2 regions of the Ureibacillus endophyticus genome follow, and region 2 is predicted to be linked to the other one. Evidence: predicted binding sites of a transcription regulator. Region 2 holds the regulator's gene; the other holds the start of a gene.
The links. The regulator NrdR, encoded in region 2, represses ribonucleotide reductase genes. The targets are predictions, from matches to a motif close to AACACNATATATNGTGTT.
Positions count from the first base shown of each region.

Region 1 (7,260 bases), 340 kb from region 2:
GGCAAACCGGACAAGTATTCCCTACTTCTGAACCGATTGTCACATTCGTAGATGTTAGTGGCGCAATCGTATCAACCAATACAACTGGCTTTTCCTTCACTTTTTCTTCCAATACTTCTTCAAATGCTAATTGCTCATCATGTGAAGATTCAGCTTTTAATGTCAGTACTTGTGAATCACGACTTCCATCAACGTAAACCGTACCGCCCTTCGCACCACCTTTGTATAAGCGTTCATATACTTTTTGAACTTGCTCAACAGTATAACCCTTTGGAGCGTTCACAGTTTTAGAAATTGACGAGTCTACCCAACGTTGAATTACACATTGTACATCCGCATGAGCTTCAGGCGTTAATTCCATAGAAGAAATGAACCAGTGTGGTAAATTGTTTTCATCTGCATCTGGATGCGCTTTTAAGTATTCTTGTACAATTTCAGCTTTCACTTCAATAAACTTACCTAATCGACCTGAACGGTAATATACGAAGGAGAAATAAGGTTCTAAACCAGTAGCAACACCCACCATTGTACCAGTTGATCCAGTAGGTGCAACCGTTAATAAATGAGAGTTACGAATACCGTTTTCTAGTACTCCTTGGCGAACATGTTCAGGCATTTGTTGCATATATCCTGTATTCACAAAGGCTTGTCTTAAACGATTAGTTTCTTCCTCTGTTTCACCTTGTAAGAATGGGAAGCTTCCGCGTTCTTTTCCAAGTTCAATAGAAGATTCATACGCTGTGACAGCAATTGTTTCAAAGATTTTATCAACTAACTCATTACCTTCTTGTGAACCATATTCTTTTTCACAATAAATAAGCAAATCTGCTAAGCCCATAACGCCAAGACCAACACGACGTTCTCCTAAGGCTTGCTTACGATTTTCCTCTAAGAAATAAGGTGTTGCATTAATAACGTTATCTTGCATACGTACACCAATTCTTACAGTTTCTTTCAATGATTCGAAATCAACAGTTTTTGACTCTTTTTGAGCAAATTGAGCTAAGTTAACAGCTGCTAAATTACATACTGAAAACGGCGCAAGTGGCTGTTCTCCACATGGATTTGTTGCTACAACCTTTTGCCCGTAAGCACGTGCATTTGTCATGTCATTCGCATTATCAATGAAGAAAATACCAGGTTCTGCGGCATAAGTTGCACAAATATTAATTAAATTCCAAAGTTCTCGAGCTTTAATTTTACGATATGTGCGTACTCTGTAACCTAGAGCTTCCCATTCACGAACATCCCCTACTTCATGCCACTTTTCGTTATAAATGGCCATTTCTTCAGGAGTATAGTTTGCAACATCTGGGAAACGTAGTTCGTACTCCTCATCATTTTCGACTGCTGCCATAAATTCTTTTGTTAAAGTAACTGAAATATTTGCACCAGTTAAAAATTCTGGATTGTGAACACTATATGTTCCACCATCTCGAAGTTTCGATTCGGCATCCTTAATAATTGCTTCACTGAAACCACCAAGGCCAGGTATATTTTTATAATTTACAATACCTTGGTACATCGCTTCTTCTTGCTGTGTTAATGGCTTAAATTTCAGCTTTTCTTGAGCTAAGCGGGTAATAAGCTCATCTTCTGTATTTTCAATTAAATAGCGAAGAATACGTGGATTTTGCATTTTTGAAATAATAAATTCAACGATATCTGGGTGCCAATCTGCCAACATAATCATTTGTGCTCCACGTCTTGAACCACCTTGCTCTACAAGATGTGTTAACTTAGCAATATCGTCAAGCCATGATACTGAACCACTAGATTTTCCATTTACACCGCGTGCAAGTGTGTTACGAGGGCGTAATGTAGAACCATTTGTACCTACTCCGCCACCACGACTCATAATTTCCATAACTTGTTTACGATGATCACTTATCCCTTCACGGCTATCAGGGACAAAAGGCATAACATAACAGTTAAAGAATGTTACATCTGTTTGTGAACCAGCTCCGTACAACACTCGTCCAGCAGGGATAAATTTCAATGAAACAAGTTGCTCATAGAATTTATTAAACCATTTTTCTCTATTTTCATCTGTTTCTTCAACAGAAGCTAACCCTGTTGCATTACGTTTTGCGATTTGTTCATAAAAAACTTCTAGAGGCTTTTCAATAACGTCTAAGGACCTTACAATAATGCCTGTATTTTGTTCTTTAGAATCATCTAGTACGTGACGGTATTCTTCCTCGATTAAAATTTCAGCTTTCTTTGCTTCAAAATCAATTGAGCGAATAAACCCTAATCCACGTGCAGGAAATTTTGGATCTTCCTTAATAGTTAATACTACAAAATCTCCAGGCTTTAATGTCTTCTTTTCTGTATCCTTAAACGAATAGCGGTCAATCATCACCAATCTTGACACGCCTTTATGAGTTATATGCATGTCCTTTGTAATTGGATGAACTTGGGGGAAATTCTCGATGTCATTATTAAGTTGCTCTATGAGGATGGTTGTTTGTGTTTCATTTACCATTACCATCTGCCAGCCTCCTTGCTATTAATACATCTAGTATGATTTACACTCAATAACCACACAATATATTGTGCTTCTATCAAAATAATCACACTAGATGTTGTATTATTTATATTCACTAGAAAAGATTACCGCATAAAAATTATCAATGCAAGGGGTTGATTTTTTTAAATTTGTATAAAACGTTGAGAATACATGACTTTCAATGAAAAAATATTTTTTCAGCTTAAACAAAACGTATGTTCTATATACTATTTTCTATAATTCCACTCATCAGTCAAGTATTTTTTTTCTTCTAAATTTCTAACATACTCTAATTGCTCAGAAGTTAATTCATAAGGAACTAATTCAATATCAAGTGCCTTTTCAAAACCATCTCTGAAAGCATCAATACATTGTGAAATCGTAATTTTTTTAGATGTTAATTGATTAATTGCAACTGCTTTTTCAGGTAATTTTTTTCGCATTCTTTCCTTAACTTTGTCAGAAGAAAACTTAAATACAGATAATAGTTTTTCTTCATCTAGTTCTAATAAAATGGCACCGTGCTGTAAAATGACACCTTTTTGTCTTGTTTGCGCACTTCCAGCTACTTTTTTACCCTCAACAACAAGTTCATACCAACTTGGAGCATCAAAACAAACTGCGCTTTTTGGACTTTTTAAATCAGCACGTTTTTCTTCTGTATCTGGAACGCTAAAATAAGCTTCTAAGCCAAGGTTTTGGAAACCAACTAGTAAACCTTCACTTAACACTCGATAAGCTTCTGTAACGGTTGCAGGCATATTAGGATATTGTTCTGTGACGATTATGCTATAAGTTAATTCATGTTCATGTAAAACAGCCCGTCCACCAGTTGGTCGTCTAACAAAACCAAGATTTTGAGCTTTTACTGCATCTAAATCGATATCCTTTTCTGCACTTTGGAAATAGCCAATCGATAAAGTTGCTGGATTCCATTCATAAAATCTAATTACAGGTGGAATTTCCCCCTTACTATGGAAGTCTAGTAATGCTTCATCTAAAGCCATGTTATATGAAGGACGACATGGTCCAGAATTTATAAAATACCATTTTGCTTTCATCATTTCATCTCCTCACAATAAATATCATTTTATCAAACCCATTGGACTATCGCTACTTTCTCTTTTATAATGGTAAATGGAGAAAGAAAGGAGAAATTTAGTAGTGGAAGTACTTTATACAATCGCTATCATACTTGGTTTAATAATCGTGTATGTCTTAGTAAACATGTTAAGATTAAAAAAAGCAGTAACAAATCTAACTCAAGAAGAATTCATTCAAGGCTATCGCAAGGCGCAATTAATCGATGTACGAGAGACAAAAGAATTTGATGCTGGACATATTTTAGGTGCACGTAATGTTCCATCTACACAATTACGCCAACGATACAAAGAAATTAGACCAGATCTACCTGTTTATTTGTATTGTCAGAATTCAGGTCGAAGTGCACGTGCTGCATTATTCCTAAAGAAAAAAGGTTACAATCAGCTTTACCAACTTCAAGGTGGATTTAAAACTTGGACTGGTAAAGTGAAAACAAAAGCATAACTAATTTTTCACTAAACTGTAAAAATTTCAGTTACAATACTATCTTAAAATAATTGGGATGCCATTCTTTAGGGGCATCCCATTTTTAATATATTTTTAGACTTTTTCCCTATTATCTTTTAGAAAAAAATAGTTTCTTCCTATATAAATAGTCACTATTAAATTAAAATAATTTTTTGATTTCCACTAATATAATCATTTCAACCATCCACGCACACCATAAAAAACGTCTCACTATAGTGAGACGCTTCAAAATATTAAGCTTCTACTTTTGTATAACGAAGCACTGGTGTACGTGCAGCACGTGTTTCATCTAATCTGCTTACGACAGTTGTGTGAGGTGCTTCTTGTACAATTGCAGGGTTTTCTTCTGTTTCTTTTGCGATTTGAATCATAACATCACAAAATGCATCTAACGTTTCTTTTGACTCTGTTTCTGTAGGTTCAATCATCATTCCTTCTTCCACGTTTAATGGGAAGTAAATTGTAGGTGGATGATAACCGAAGTCAAGTAATCGTTTTGCAATATCTAATGTACGAACCCCTAATTTCTTTTGACGGCGTCCAGATAACACAAATTCATGTTTACAATGACGGTTATATGGAAGATCGAAATAAGGTTCTAAACGACGCATCATGTAGTTTGCGTTTAATACAGCATATTCTGTTACTGCTTTTAACCCTTCTGGACCCATTGTGCGAATATAAGTATAAGCACGAACGTTAATTCCAAAGTTACCGTAATAAGGTTTTACACGGCCAATTGATTGTGGACGATCGTAATCGAAATGGAATGTTCCATCTTCTTTTTTCACTAATACTGGTTTTGGTAAGAATGGAATTAAATCCGCTTTAACCCCTACAGGACCAGAACCAGGACCTCCACCACCGTGAGGACCAGTAAATGTTTTGTGTAAGTTTAAGTGAACACAATCGAAGCCCATGTCTCCAGGACGAGCCTTTGACATAACCGCATTTAAGTTTGCTCCATCATAGTATACTTTCCCACCTACACTATGAATAATTTCAGCCATTTCAAGAATGTTTTCTTCAAATAAACCTAATGTATTTGGGTTTGTTAACATTAATGCAGCAGTATCTTCTCCAACTACACGACGTAAATCCTCTAAGTCTACTAATCCGTCTTCATTTGACTTAACTGTAATTGTTTCAAAACCAGCTACAGCTGCAGAAGCAGGGTTTGTTCCGTGAGCAGAGTCTGGTACGATTACTTTGTTTCGATGTCCTTCACCATTTGCTTCATGGAACGCACGAATCATCATCAATGCTGTCCATTCACCATGAGCACCCGCTGCTGGTTGTAAAGTTACTTCATCCATACCTGTAATTTCAACTAAAGAGGTTTGTAACTCATATAGTAATTCCATAGCACCTTGTACAGTTGATTCATCTTGTAGTGGATGTATATTAGCAAATCCAGAAAGTCTAGCAACGTTTTCATTAATTTTTGGATTATATTTCATTGTACACGAACCAAGTGGATAGAAACCTGAATCTACACCATGGTTACGGCGTGAAAGTGCAGTATAGTGACGCATAATATCAAGCTCTGAAACTTCTGGAAGTTCGGCAGCTTCTTCACGAACATATCCTTCTGGTAAAAGTTCAGCAAGATCGAAATCAGGTACATCGATTTCAGGTAAACTATAACCTACACGTCCCTCTTTCGATAATTCAAAAATAAGAGATTGGTTTTCGTTAAGCATTGTAAGCCCCCATTTCTGCAACTAATGTTTCGATTTCCTCTTTTGTACGTAATTCTGTCACAGCAATTAACGCATGATTTTCTAATTCCGGATAAACGCGACCTAAATCGAAACCACCGATAATACCTTTTTCTAGTAATTTGTTATTAATTTCACTAACAGGTTTATTTGTTCTCACAACGATCTCGTTAAAGTGAGAACCTTGGAAAGGAACAACAAATCCAGCATTTTCAAAGGCATTTTTTGCAAATCTTGTTTTTACAATATTTTGCTTCGCCATTTCTTGTACGCCTTGTTTACCAAGAGCTGTCATAGCAACAGATGCTGCAAGTGCAAGTAATGCTTGGTTTGAACAAATATTAGAAGTAGCTTTCTCACGACGAATATGTTGCTCACGAGCTTGTAATGTTAATACATATCCACGGCGTCCTTCGTGGTCAACTGTTTCACCAACTAAGCGACCAGGCACTTTACGCATTAATTTTGAAGTTGTTGCAAAATATCCACAGTACGGACCTCCGAAACTTTCAGGAATACCAAACGGTTGTGCATCCCCAGTTACGATATCTGCGCCTAATTTGCCAGGTGGTGTTAATACGCCAAGAGCAAGAGGATTTGCCGAAACGATGAATAATCCTTTCACATCATGAGTTAATTCACCAATCGTCTTAATATCTTCAATTTGACCGAAGAAGTTAGGATATTGAACTAATACTGCTGCAGTCTGGTCGTCTAGTAGACCTTTCAACGCTTCGATATCCGTTACACCATCTTTTGATGGAACTGTAACGACTTCAATTGATTGACCATATGCATATGTAGCAACAACGTCTCTATATTCTGGGTGAATTGCATCAGATACTAAGAGTTTTTTACGGCGTGTATGACCAGCAGCAAGCATACCTGCTTCTGCTAAAGATGTACCACCATCGTACATAGAAGAGTTCGCTAAATCCATTCCAGTAAGCTCTGCAATCATAGTTTGGAATTCAAAGATAGCTTGTAGCTCACCTTGTGAAATTTCTGGTTGATATGGTGTATAAGCTGTATAAAATTCTGAACGAGAAATTACATGATCTACGATAATCGGTTTGTAATGGTTATAGATACCAGCACCTAAGAACGATACATGAGATTCTGTATCACTATTTTTTGATGCTAATTGCTTTAACTCTTTAAGAAGAGCAGATTCTGACTTTGCCTCTGGAATATTATATAACCCTTTAAAGCGAACACTTTCTGGAATATCCGAAAATAGTTCATCTACACTTTGTACACCAATTGTCTCTAACATTTCTTTTTGATCTGTTTCCGTCATTGGAAGATAACGATGTGCCATGGAATTACCCTCTTTTCCTATTTTTTTGAACGTTTATAAAAAGGTGTAGCAACCGTTTTAGCTTTTACCTTTTTATTACGAATTTCGATTTCTAACTCTGTATCTAATTCTGTGAATTTTGAGTCAATTAAAGC
Region 1 covers NZ_JAMYWW010000001.1:2,185,541-2,192,800, forward strand. Annotated here, with positions in the region: gene NKR20_RS10735 (vitamin B12-dependent ribonucleotide reductase) at 1-2,494, opposite strand, end outside; gene NKR20_RS10740 (lipoate--protein ligase family protein) at 2,740-3,576, opposite strand; gene NKR20_RS10745 (rhodanese-like domain-containing protein) at 3,677-4,060, shown strand; gene gcvPB (aminomethyl-transferring glycine dehydrogenase subunit GcvPB) at 4,318-5,787, opposite strand; gene gcvPA (aminomethyl-transferring glycine dehydrogenase subunit GcvPA) at 5,780-7,126, opposite strand; gene gcvT (glycine cleavage system aminomethyltransferase GcvT) at 7,144-7,260, opposite strand, start outside.
Region 1: NKR20_RS10735 (vitamin B12-dependent ribonucleotide reductase) is a predicted target of NrdR. The motif match lies at 2,546-2,563, and genes of this name have one in related genera.

Region 2 (7,260 bases):
CTATCCCAAACGATTTATAATTCTTGGGCAGAAGGTAAGCAATGCATTGTGAAAGCGATAGAACCTAACTTATTTGAACAAGCAATGCAAGGAATGACATTTTCGAAAATAACACGGCGTTCCAAATATATCTATTTTCATTTAGAAAAAAATTATGATGAGTATTTATTTGTTAATCATTTAGGTATGACAGGTGCTTGGTTTGTCGTAAATGATTTAAATGAGATTACAGAAGAAAAATTCAGGAAGCATACCCATGGCGTTTTTTACTTAACGTCAGGGGAACTGCTTGTTTATAGTGATATTCGTCGATTTGGGGAAATGCGCTTTATTGTGAAGGAAGAAGAACATGCACCGCTATTGCAAATGGCACCAGAACCTTTTGAAGAAGATGCTTGTGATTTTTTCCTCAGAAAGAGTGAGTTACCGAAATATCAAAATAAACCGATTAAAGAAGTCATTATGGACGGACAAGTAATTTCCGGTTGCGGTAATATATACGCAACTGAATCACTATTTAAGATGGGAATTCATCCTGGTCGAAAAACGAGCCGTATAAGTAAACAGAGAAAGATTGAATTATTTGAAGTTATCCGCAACATTTTACAAGAAAGTATTGATATGGGCGGATCAACAATTTCGGATTATCGTAACATTAACGGTGAAGCAGGTGGAATGCAGCACCGACTTAAAATGTACGGTAAGAAAATCTGTCCTCAATGCGGATCAAATACAAAATCGATGGTCATTGGTGGGCGTACTTCAGTCTATTGCCCACAATGTCAACATTAAAAGGTGTGGGATTTGGGAATGATTATTGGATTAACTGGTAGTATTGCGAGTGGTAAAAGTACAGTAGCTAATATGTTAAAAGAATATGGTTTTCCAATTGTTGATGCGGATTTAGTAGCTCGACAAGTAGTAGAGCGTGGAAGTGAAACATTACAAAAAATAGCGGATGTTTTTGGTCCAGAAGTAATAACACCTGAAGGAGCGATGGATCGAGCAAAAGTCGGCTCCATCATTTTTCATGACGAATCTAAACGTAAAGTATTAAATGATATTATCCATCCAGCCATTAGAGCAGAAATGTTGCGTCAACGGGATGAACATGTTGCAAACGGGGCAAAAACAGTTATTATGGATATTCCTCTGTTATTTGAAAGTAAACTGCAACATTACGTTGAAAAAATACTTGTTGTTTCAGTAAATGAAGAGACGCAATTGAAACGATTGATTGAACGCAATCGATTAAATGAAGAAGATGCAAAAGCACGCATCAGTTCACAGTTACCTCTTTCAATCAAGGAACAAGGTGCAGATGCGGTGATAAATAATAATGGGTCGATTGAAGAAACTAGACAACAACTCGAAGATATTTTAAATAAATGGAATGTGTTATAACATTCCCCTTGAAATTACAAGGCATAATAACATCCTTTAACCTCTACTCTAAGCGTAGAGGTTTTTTATTTTGATGGATTTGAAATTCGATTTATTATCATTGGATTTAAAAGTAAGTATTATTATGGGTATTACGCTTGAACGAACGCGCTCCGCTTTTCGGATATGTCTAGCTCCGCGCGTTAGCCGTTCGGAAACTTCGACTTCTTCCTGCGTGTGCGAGCACACTTGTCAGAAGTCTCCAGTTTCTTTCAAGGCTGAACGAACGCGCTCCGCTTTTCTAAGATGTCTAGCTGCGAACGCTAGCTCTTTCGGACACTTCAACTTCCTCCGGCGCGTGTAAACACGCTTGTCGGAAGTCTCCAGTGCCTTCAAGAGCTGAACGAGCGTTCTCCGCTTTTCTAATTTGTCTAGCTCCGCGCGTTAGCTCCTCGGCAACTTCAGAATCGCCTTCAAGGGCAAAAAGCGCCCTTTTGTCGATTCCTCCAGTTGTTGTCAGAGCAGGGCGAGCGCTTCCACATTTCTAAGTTGTCTAGCTGCGGCGGGTAGGCTCTCGCGACACTTCGACTCCTCCTACAAAGGCAAAAAGCGCCTTCTTGTCGGAGTCTCCAGTGCGTGTCGAGCCTGAGCGACCCGCCTCCGCTTTTCTTTATATTCAGAATATAAGAATTTTTATTTTGTTGAAGAAATATGTTCACCTTTTTTGCGAATGTGCTATACTATTTGGAGAGAACAGATAACATAATTAAGAGCATATTACAGGAGGCTTTATAGATAATGACAGTTTCTATTGCAATAAATGGTTTTGGCCGAATTGGTCGCATGGTTTTCCGCCAAGCAATTGTACAAGAAGATTTAAATATTGTAGCTATTAATGCAAGCTACCCAGCTGAAACATTAGCTCATTTAATAAAGTATGACACAAATCACGGTAGATTTGAGGGTACTGTCGAAACTGCTGAAAACGCATTAATTGTTAACGGTAAACGAGTAGAGTTAATTAGTGAACGTGATCCATTACAATTACCATGGAAAGAATTAGGTGTGGATATTGTAATCGAAGCAACTGGTAAATTTAATGAACGTAGTAAGGCAGCAATGCACCTAGAAGCTGGTGCTAAAAAAGTAATTTTAACTGCCCCTGGTAAAAACGAAGATGTTACAGTTGTTATGGGTGTAAATGATGAATTATTAGATATTTCTAAGCACGATGTTATTTCTAATGCATCATGTACAACGAACTGTCTAGCTCCTGTAGCAAAAGTATTAAATGATACATTTGGAATTGAAAATGGTTTAATGACTACAGTTCATGCCTATACAAATGACCAAAAAAATATTGATAATCCACATAAAGATTTACGCCGTGCCCGTGCATGTGCGGAGAGTATTATTCCAACATCAACTGGGGCTGCTAAAGCATTAGCATTAGTACTTCCAGAATTACAAGGTAAACTACATGGTATGGCTTTACGTGTTCCAACTTCTAACGTATCTTTAGTTGACCTAGTTGTAGACTTACAAAAAGATGTAACTGTTGAAGAAGTAAACAATGCGTTTAAAGCTGCAGCAGAAGGTCCATTAAAAGGAATCTTAAACTTCTCAGTAGAACCATTAGTATCAACTGATTACAATACAACAACTTATTCTTCAACTGTTGATGGATTATTAACAATGGTAATGGGTACAAGAAAAGTAAAAGTTTTAGCTTGGTATGACAATGAGTGGGGTTATTCTGCACGTGTTGTAGATTTAACGAAGAAAATTGTTAAAGCTTTAGAAACTGTTACTGCATAACCTTGTGAAATAAATATCAATTAAGTCAAAGGTAGGATATACATTCCTGCCTTTTTTTCTTTGTATAGGAAATAATTAGGAAGTACAAATTTGTATTAGTGCTCCTTTAATATTCTTTGTAAACTGTTGCTACATCTCGTACTCTTTTCATGTTTTGTAAATTGTATTAAAATGTTAACTTGCAAAAAGAAATAGAGCATTTTTATAGCGCAAATAGATTTGTTATAATATGATTACGAAATTAAGTTGAACGGAGAATATATATGAGATGTCCAGCTTGTCAATATAATGGTACACGGGTAGTTGATTCAAGACCAGTTGACGATAATAAAGAAATTAGAAGAAGAAGAGAATGTGAATCTTGCGGGTATCGTTTTACAACTTTTGAACGAATTGAAGAAACACCACTAATCGTTGTTAAAAAGGATGGATCTCGGGAAGAATTTAGCCGAGAAAAAGTCTTGCGTGGTTTAATACGTGCATGTGAAAAACGTCCTGTACCATTGGAAACATTAGAATCCATTGTAATTTCAATTGAAAAAAACTTAAGAAGAATCGGTAACTCTGAGGTGCGTTCAGAGGAAATCGGAGAAATGGTTATGGATTTACTTGCAAAAGAAGATGAAGTTGCCTATGTTCGATTTGCTTCTGTGTATCGACAGTTTAAAGATATTAATGTCTTTATATCGGAGTTAAAAGATTTATTGCACCGTCAATCCGATTTAAAAAAATAAAATTTCAGGAGGGTAAAAAATGGTTCATTTATATAAGGAATTACAGCCTGCGGATCATTTTGAAATCAGTCTCCCTCAATCACTTTCAACGCAGGAGCGACAACTCTTAACGTTGTTTTACCAACCATTAACAGGGCCAGAACCGATAAGTCTTTATTTAACATTATGGGCTGAAGCGGAAGATGCATTGACTAATAGTATGACTCATTATTATTTAATGAGTGTTTTAAACATGCCGATCGGAAAAATTTTTGAAGCACGAATTGCCCTAGAAGCAATTGGACTGCTTCGAACCTTTCGCAAACAGGAAGAAGAAAATCGCTCATTTATTTATGAACTGATTCGTCCTCTTGATGCCAATACGTTTTTCCAAGATCCTTTATTATCAATGTTTCTTTTTTCAAAAATCGGTGAACAGGCCTATCGGAAATTACGGAAACGTTTCGTAAGCACAATCTCTACTAGTGGTTATACGGATATTTCTAGAACGTTTACGGACGTTTATAAACCGGTTCATAGTAAAATTAATGTGGAACAAATGGATAATCAGCCAACTGTTAAAACTGATTATCCATTTTACATGGAAGAATTTGATTTTGATTTATTAAAAAGTGGTTTAAGCGAACAGTTAGTGCCGTCTAAAACGTTAACGATAGAAATACGTGAGGTTATTGCAAAATTAGCATACCTTTATCGTTTCAACCCAATTGAAATGCAAAAGGTTGTCATTTTAGCACTAGATGATCAAATGAATCTTACGAGAGATCGATTAAAAAAAGCAGCAGCAGATGTTTATAAATTAACGATTTCAAAGGAACCTCCTCAATTACAAAAGTTCTTTTCATCAGAGATTGAAGAAAATCGAATTGTTGAGAATCCTGTTAAATCAAAAGAACAAGAGATGATCGAGTATTTTGAATCAACAAATCCAATTGAGCATTTACGTAATTTAAATAATGGAAAAGAACCAACAGATTATACAAAGGATCTTGTATCGAATCTGTTTATTAACCATGGAATGAATATTGGCGTAGTGAACGTATTAATTGAATATGTTATGCTTCAAACAGATAAAAAGCTTCCAAAAAACTTTGTTGAAACAATTGCTGATCATTGGAATCGTAAAAATATTAAAACGGCCAAAGAAGCAATGGCAATCGCTCGCTCAGAACACGATAAATTTAAGAAATTGAAAAATAAAGAATATGTTCCTCAAGTAAGCGAAGCCGAACTTGCAAAACAAAACGTTCCTATTGTTAATGATCGATTTGCAAAATATGAACGAACAATACCTTATGAATTTTTAAAACAATTAAATAATGGTAGAGAGCCTTTCCCATATACAATAGAATTAGCAGAAAGCCTAGTTAAAAACTATTCAATGCCAATTGGTGTCGTGAATGTATTAATGGAATATGCCTTTGAGCAAACGGAGGGGAAAGTTACTCGAAGGTTTGTTGAAACGATTGCAAGTAACTGGATGAAAATTGGAATTGATTCTGCGGAAGAAGCGTTAAATCAAATTGACAAAACTATTAAAAATAAAGAATTCTTAAGGACAACCGGTTTTATTCCATCTATCACAAGAGAATCTATTAAAAAAGATTTTTCTGAAGTGGATGGTATTTATTATTTTTATGAATCTACACCACCTTACGAATTTATGAAAGATTTAAATAATGGCAGCGAACCTTTCCCAACAAATGTTAAAATAGCAGAAGATCTGATTAATAAATATGATTTACCTTTAGGTGTTGTCAATGTATTAAGTGAGTATGTGCTATCTAGACAGGATGGAAAGTTTTCTAAGCGTTATGTGGAAACAATTGCGAATACTTTAAGACAAGCTGGCATTCAGACTGCAAAAGAAGCATTTGAATATTTATCAAAAACAGAAGAAGAGTTAGAGATGAAGAGCAAGCTCGGATATGTTCCACAAATAACACAGGAACATATACAACGCAATGGTAATGATGTAGATCATTATAGTTCTAAAACTCCTTATGAATTTTTAAAACAATTGTCAAATGGACTTGAACCTAGTGCTTCAAATTTGAAATTAGCAGAAAGCCTTGTTTTAAATAGTGGCTTATCGATTGGTGTCGCTAATGTTTTGATTGAATATGTATACAATCTGAAATCAGGTCAATTGCCTAAAAAGTATGTTGAAACGATTGCAGCTAATTGGGTGCATCAAAATATCCAAACGGTACAACAAGCTAAAGCTGTAATACACAATAAAGAAACAACGAATGAAATGCTCCGCAATGTTGGATATGTTCCAACTATATCCGAAATTGATATACAACAAATGATTGGTAATCGAGTGATTGAAGAAGAGTTTAAAGAATATGAAATGACAACACCATATGAATTCTTGAAAAAGATGAACCATGGTGTAGAACCTTATGCGAATAATATTCAACTTGCTGAAAAGCTTGTACATCGTTATAAGCTTCCAGTAGGCGTTGCGAATGTATTAATAGAATATGTATTAGAAATAAAAGATGGAAAATTACCAAGAGCATATGTTGAAACGATTGCAGATAGTTGGAGTCGTAAAAATTTCGTAACAGCTAAAGATGCTGCTGAACATGTCGCAATGGAAAAAGAAAATTATGCGAAACGACAAGTGGAACAAGAAAATCGCCCTAGAAGTAAATGGGGAAGAGTTGAAAAAATCCCAGAATGGTTTAAAGAACGCGATGATCAAGGGGCAACAAATGATAACCCGCAAACGGATTCCATCGATTTTGAAAAAGAGCGGTTAAGAATACTTGAAAAGCTTGGCAGAAAAGAATAGTAGGTGAGAACAATAGAACCAATAAAAAATGCATTAAATAAAGTAATCAACGTTCCTTCATTTCAACAACGTTATGAAGAAGTGAAAAGAAATATTTTAGCCAATCAAGAAGTTCAAGAATTTCTAAAGACCCACGAAAATGTATTAACAGAGGATGTTATTGAACGCAGTCTTCCAGCATTACAAGAATTTACGAACCAAGCTCATAAATGTTGTGGAAGTGGTGGAACAGCCACTTGTACAAACTATGTAAATGGCTTCATTCCTAAATTACGTTTAGGCAATCAAATTATCGTTGTAGATTATATTCCATGTTCTCAAAGAATAATTGAAGAAGAACAACGAGAAATCGAAAAGATGATTCGAAGTTTCCATATGCCGAAAGATGCGCTTACTGCAAATATCGAATCAATGGATATCAACACACCAGGTCGAATTAGAATTGCTGACTTTGTGGCGGACTTTATTAATGAAATTCGTGAAAAACAAACCATTCCATCAAAAGGATTATATATTCATGGT
Region 2 covers NZ_JAMYWW010000001.1:2,524,493-2,531,752, reverse strand. Annotated here, with positions in the region: gene mutM (bifunctional DNA-formamidopyrimidine glycosylase/DNA-(apurinic or apyrimidinic site) lyase) at 1-792, shown strand, start outside; gene coaE (dephospho-CoA kinase) at 811-1,404, shown strand; gene NKR20_RS12425 (glyceraldehyde-3-phosphate dehydrogenase) at 2,182-3,201, shown strand; gene nrdR (transcriptional regulator NrdR) at 3,465-3,935, shown strand; gene NKR20_RS12415 (DnaD domain protein) at 3,955-6,738, shown strand; gene dnaI (primosomal protein DnaI) at 6,742-7,260, shown strand, end outside.